Regions from separate parts of the Xanthomonas arboricola pv. juglandis genome, predicted to be linked through region 1. Evidence: predicted binding sites of a transcription regulator. Region 1 holds the regulator's gene; the other holds the start of a gene.
What was found. The regulator FliA, encoded in region 1, starts transcription of late flagellar genes. The targets are predictions, from matches to a motif close to TAAAGTTTNNCNNNCNNNGGCCGATAA.

Region 1 (3,205 bases):
CCGACCGGCGCCGGCAAGACCACCACCATCGCCAAGCTCGCCCAGCGCTTCGCCGCCCAGCACGCCCCGCGCGACGTGGCCCTGGTCACCACCGACACCCAGCGCGTCGGCGGCCGCGAGCAGCTGCACAGCTACGGCCGTCAGCTCGGCATCGCCGTGCACGAGGCCGACAGCGCCGAGAGCCTGCTGGAACTGCTCGAGCGCCTGCGCGACTACAAGCTGGTGCTGATCGACACCGCCGGCATGGGCCAGCGCGACCGCGCCCTGGCCGCCCAGCTCAACTGGTTGCGCGCCGCGCACCAGGTCACCTCGTTGCTGGTGCTGCCTGCCAACGCGCACTTTTCCGACCTCGACGAGGTCGTGCGCCGCTTCGCCCACGCCAAGCCCCAGGGCGTGGTGCTGACCAAACTTGACGAGACCGGCCGCTTCGGTAGTGCGCTGTCGGTCGTCGTCGATCACCAAATGCCCATCACCTGGGTGACTGACGGACAGCGGGTCCCCGACGACCTGCACCGCGCCAATGCCGCCAGTCTCGTTCTTCGCCTTGAAGATTTGCGGCGCGCTGCCGATAAGCCCTGTACTCCGGAGCACAACCATGCAGTCGCGTGAATACGCCAAGCTGACCAACGCCTTCCCCCTGTCGGCGACCCGTCCCGAGCCCCTGGGCCCGGTGCGCACCATTGCCGTGACCGGTGGCAAGGGCGGCGTGGGTAAAACCAACATCTCCGCCAACCTGGCCGTGGCGCTGGCCGACATGGGCAAGCGCACCCTGCTGCTGGACGCCGACCTGGGCCTGGCCAACCTGGACGTGGTGCTGGGACTGTCGCCCAAGTACACCCTGGCCGACCTGATCGCCGGCCGCTGCACGCTGGATGAAGTGATCATCGAAGGCCCCGGCGGCGTGCTGGTGGTCCCGGCCGCCTCCGGCCGCCGCCACATGGCCGAACTGGCCCCGGCCCAGCACATCGGCCTGGTCAACGTGTTCTCCGAGCTGGAGCGCGACCTGGACGTGATGGTCATCGACACCGCCGCCGGCATCACCGACAGCGTGCTGACCTTCTGCCAGGCCGCCCAGGACACCGTGGTGGTGGTCTGCGACGAGCCGGCCTCGATCACCGACGCCTATGCGCTGATCAAGGTGCTCTCGCGCGAACGCGGCGTGGACCGCCTGCAGATCATCGCCAACATGGTGCGCGACCCCAACGAGGGCCGCCTGCTGTACGACAAGCTGTCGCGGGTCTGCGAAAAATTCCTCGGCGACGTGTCGCTGAACTACCTCGGCCACGTGCCGCAGGACGACTGGTTGCGCCTGTCGGTGCAGCGCCAGCAGCCGGTCATCAAGGCCTACCCCGCCAGTCCGTCGGCGCAGGCCATTGCAGAAATCGCTCGCCGTACCTCGCGCTGGCAGGCCCCCACCGTGCCGCGCGGCAACGTCGAGTTCTTCGTCGAACGCATCATCCAACGGGGAGTGGCCGCATGAGCACCGCTACCGCAACCACGGCCAGCGCGCAGTACCGCGCCGTGCAGCGCAACAACGCCAACGACATCGTCACCCAGCACGCCGACCTGGTGCGCCGCATCGCCCACCATCTGGCCGCGCGCCTGCCGGCGAGCGTGGAAGTGGACGATCTGATCCAGGCCGGCATGATCGGCTTGATCGAAGCCTCGCGCAGTTACGACTCCGAACAGGGCGCCTCGTTCGAGACCTATGCCTCGATCCGCATCCGCGGCTCGATGATCGACGAAATCCGGCGTGGCGACTGGGTGCCGCGCTCGGTGCACCGCCGCGCACGCGACGCCGCCGCCGCCGTGCGCAAGATCGAACAGCACACCGGCCGCGCCGCCGCCGCCACCGAAGTGGCCGCCGCGATGGAGATGCCGCTGCCCGACTACCTGCGTCTGATGGAAGATGCCGCCCGCGGCCAGGTGCTGAGCCTGGAGTCACGGATCGAGGATCACGGCGAGCTGGACACCACCGCCAAGGGCGGCCCCAATCCGCAGCAGATGATGGAGCGTGGCGAATTCGGCCGCGAGCTGGGCAAGGCCATCGGCCAGTTGCCCGAGCGCGAGCAGCTGGTGCTGTCGCTGTACTACGAACAGGAATTGAACCTGAAAGAAATCGGCGCCGTGCTCGGTGTCAGCGAATCGCGCGTCTGCCAGATCCATGGCCAGGCGGTGGTGCGTCTGCGCGGCCGCCTCAAGGTCTTCGAACTGGCCGATGCCGGTGTCGAAATTGACGAATGATTTTTTCGCGCATTTTTTAGTGTTAGGAGCTTGATGTGAACAAGAACATGCGGATTTTGATCGTGGACGACTTCTCGACGATGCGACGTATCGTCAAGAATCTGTTGGGCGATCTGGGCTTCACCAATACCGCAGAGGCCGAAGACGGCAACAGCGCATTGGCGGCGTTGCGGGCCGGCCCGTTCGATTTCGTGGTCACCGACTGGAACATGCCCGGCATGACCGGCATCGACCTGCTGCGCAACATCCGCGCCGACGCCAAGCTCAAGCACCTGCCGGTGATGATGGTGACCGCCGAAGCCAAGCGCGAGCAGATCATCGAAGCGGCCCAGTGCGGCGTAAACGGCTACATCATCAAGCCGTTCACCGCACAGACGCTGGAAGAGAAGCTGGGCAAGGTGTTCGAACGTCTGGCGGCGACCGCCTGATGAACGCCACCGTGGAAGCCGATGCCGAACGTGCCGCCCTGATCGAGCGCCTGCAACACGCGCTCGATGCACTGGAAAGCGGTGACCAGGTCGCCTGGCGGCGCGAGGTGGACCACCTCGCCGCGCTGCGCACGCGCCCGATGATGCAGAGCCTGAGCCGGCTCGCGCGCGAACTCGGGCAGGCGCTGGGCGAGCTGCCCACCGTGCCCGAGGAAGCCGGCGAACTGGACGATGCCTGCTCGCGCCTGGACCACGTGGTGGAAATGACCGAGAAGGCCAGCCATCGCACGCTGGACCTGGTCGAGGAATGCCGCGAGCTGGCCAACCAGCTGCGCGACGGTGGCCTGAACCAGGACCAGGGCGCGCTAATGGACAAGATGCGCCATAACCTGACCGAGCTGTCGCTGGCGCAGAGCTACCAGGACCTGAGCGGCCAGATCATCCGTCGCGTGGCCGGCATCGTGCGGCGCGTGCACGAGGGCTTCGGTGCACTCGGCCTGCCGCCGAAGAATCCCGAGCCGAAGAAAGACGAC
Region 2 (3,205 bases), 910 kb from region 1:
TGCGATCGAGCTTGTCGGCGTCGACGCGGATCGAGCGCGCGTCGGTGTTGCGTGCGCCGGTGTCCTGCGGCGCGCGTGCCGGCGCTGCGGCCGGGACGGCAGCCAGCGTGCCGACGACCGGCGCGGCAGCCGCGACCGGCTCGCTGGCAGGCACCGCGCTGGCGTCCATCGGTGCCGGCACCGAGAGGATCTCCAGGTCGCAGTCTTCGCGCACGAACTCGAACACGTCCTCGATCGCGGCACGGTCGGCATCGCTGCGCAGCAGGATCTGGAAGCCCAGATAATTGGCTTCCGGATCGAGCGCTTCGAAGCTCGGCAGCTGGCTGACATCGGTGCTGATCGACTCGACCGAGCCCAGCCCGCGCAGGTTGCGGATCAGCTTGAGCGGCGAGTTGCCGTAGCGCAGTGCGTCGGCGAACAGTTTCAGCGTGATGCGCCAGTAACCGCTCTGTTTTTCCGGGGTGCTGTGCTGGAGGGCGGTGGCGGTGACACCGCATGCGCTGGCCTGCAGGTAGGTCTGCAGTTGTGCCAGCAGGGGTTCGGCCTCTGCCGCCAGTGCGTCGGCATCGGCGTGAGCGGGGTCGGCGGCGGTTTCCACCAGGGCATGGATGTGGTCGCAGCACACCAGCAGCAGCGCGATCAGTTCCGAGCTCAGCGTCAGCGCGTCGTCGCGCACCAGGTCCAGCACGCTTTCCACGACATGGGTGAAGCCGACCAGCTGCGGCAGATCGAACAGGCCGCCCGAGCCCTTGATGGTGTGCGCCGCACGGAAGATCGCGTTGACCGCATCCGGCGAGGACTCGCCACGCTCGGCTTCGAGCAGGTGACGTTCCATGTCTTCGAGCAGGTCCCGGCTCTCGGCCAGGAAGGTCTGCATCAGCTGGTTCATATCCATACGCGTTGCCGGTCCGTTAGTGAATGCGTTCGCCGATACCCGCAACCGCGTGCGGGTACAGCGCTTCGAGCAGGCCGAGCAGTTCGATCACATCGACCACCGCGCGGCTGGAATCGGTCAGCGAAAATGGCCGGCCGTCGGCCTGGATCGCCTGCTTGGTCGCCAGCAGCAACTGCAGGCCGGTGGTGTCGATCTCGCTGACCGCGCCCAGGTCCAGGTGCAATCCGCCCGGATGCAGCAAGGCCGGCTGCAGCAGCGGCTTGAGTTCGGCAGCGCGACGGATGGTCATCTCGCCTTCCAGGGCGAGCGTCAGCGGCGCGGGTAGATCGGACAGTGGCGTGTTCATTGATGCCTCAAGCGATGCGATGGCGCACGGATGCGTGCCATGACGCGGAAGAAGGTCGCTCCGGCGTGGCTTGCGTGGGCAGCTCTGCACACGCGGACATGCCGGTCCATGCAGGTATCGGCGCGTGACAGGAATATTTAGGCCAAATTCAGTGCAGTGACGGATTTGAGAAATCCATCACTGCCTGGGCATTAATTGCTCAGCTTTGTCGCAAGCAGGCTCAGGAAACCAATGTCCTGGACAGTCCTGCAGGACAGATAGCCGCCTTTCAGCCGACTTCTTTAATGCGTGCAGGATGGATCTGTGCACGGCCACTGCCGCGAAAACGCATGAAACAGGCGGCATGCGTCACGGACCGGCGTCGCATGGGCGAAGGGCGTTAGTGGAAATGCCGCACCGGACCGGATTGACTTCGCGCCGCGATCGCAACGCGCCCGACGCCTGCTTGCGTCCTGCACAGTCGAGAGCGCTGCATAAAGCAGGCGCAACCGACCGGGCAGCGCGCTTATCTCGGCGCCAGCATCGTCAGCAGCCCGCGTGCGGCATTGAAGCGGTCCGCGCCTTCCGGCAGCGGCAGCTTGATGCGCAGTTTGTCCGGGCCGTCCATGGTGTAGATCTTGGGCTGCTTCTGGATCATCTGGATCACCGCGACCGGGTCGATCGCCGGTTTTGCCTCGAAGACCAGCCGGCCGCCGTTCTCGCCCAGGTCCAGCTTACGCACACCCAGCGCATTGGCCTGCAGCTTGAGCTCGGCAATCGCGAACAGGTGCTTGACCGGGTCCGGCAGCAGGCCGAAGCGGTCGATCATCTCCACCTGCAATTCGCGCAGCGCATCGGCGTCGCGGGCGCTGGAGATGCGCTTGTACAGCGTCAAGCGCGTATGTACGTCGGGCAGGTAATCCTCGGGAATCAGCGCGGCCACATGCAGCTCGACCTCGGCGCCGCGGACCTCCTCGCCCGCATCCAGATCCGGCAGCTTGCCCTGGCGGATGCTGCGCACCGCGCGTTCCAGCAGCTCGGTGTACAGGCTGAAACCGACCTCGGCCATCTGCCCGCTCTGATCTTCGCCCAGCAGCTCGCCGGCACCGCGGATTTCCAGATCGTGGGTGGCCAGGGTAAAGCCGGCGCCGAGCTCGTCCATGGAGGCGATCGCCTCCAGGCGCTTTTCCGCGTCGGAGGTCATCGAGCGACGATCCGGCACCACCAGGTACGCATAGGCGCGGTGATGCGAGCGGCCGACGCGGCCGCGCAGCTGGTGCAACTGCGCCAGGCCGAAGCGGTCGGCGCGGTTGATGATGATGGTGTTGGCATTGGGGATGTCGATACCCGACTCGATGATCGTGGTCGACAGCAACACGTTGAAGCGCTGCTTCTGGAAATCCAGCATCACCCGCTCCAGTTCGCGCTCGGGCATCTGCCCATGCGCGATACCGATGCGCGCTTCCGGCACCAGTTCGGACAGCTCGCGCTGCATGCGCACGATGCTTTCCACGTCGTTGTGCAGGAAGTACAGCTGCCCGCCGCGACTGAGCTCGCGCTGGAAGGCCTCGCGCAGCAGCGCGTTGTCCCAGGCGGTGATGAAGGTCTGCACCGCCAGCCGGTTCGGCGGCGGGGTGGCGATGATCGACAGGTCGCGCAACCCGGCCATGGCCATATTGAGCGTGCGCGGGATGGGGGTCGCGGTGAGCGTGAGCAGATGCACGTTGGCGCGCATTGCCTTGAGCGCTTCCTTCTGCCGCACGCCGAAGCGCTGCTCTTCGTCGACCACGACCAGGCCCAGGTCCTTGAACTTGACGTCCGGCTGCAGCAGCCGGTGCGTGCCGATGATGACGTCGATCTCGCCGCTGGCGACCTTCTCCAGCTCGGCCTTGATCTCCTTGGTGCTCTTGAAGCGCGACAGCACTTCCACCTTCATCGGGTAATCGGCGAAGCGGTCGCGGAAGTTGCGGTAATGCTGCTCGGCC

Region 2: KHN93_RS14310 (STAS domain-containing protein) is a predicted target of FliA. The motif match lies at 1,356-1,382, and genes of this name have one in related genera.

What each region holds. Positions count from the first base shown of each region.
Region 1 is NZ_HG999362.1:2,369,154-2,372,358, reverse strand. Features, by position in the region: gene flhF (flagellar biosynthesis GTPase FlhF) at 1-609, shown strand, start outside; gene KHN93_RS10345 (MinD/ParA family protein) at 596-1,480, shown strand; gene KHN93_RS10340 (RNA polymerase sigma factor FliA) at 1,477-2,244, shown strand; gene cheY (chemotaxis response regulator CheY) at 2,280-2,672, shown strand; gene KHN93_RS10330 (protein phosphatase CheZ) at 2,672-3,205, shown strand, end outside.
Region 2 is NZ_HG999362.1:3,279,959-3,283,163, reverse strand. Features, by position in the region: gene KHN93_RS14315 (chemotaxis protein CheA) at 1-895, opposite strand, end outside; gene KHN93_RS14310 (STAS domain-containing protein) at 912-1,241, opposite strand; gene mfd (transcription-repair coupling factor) at 1,747-3,205, opposite strand, start outside.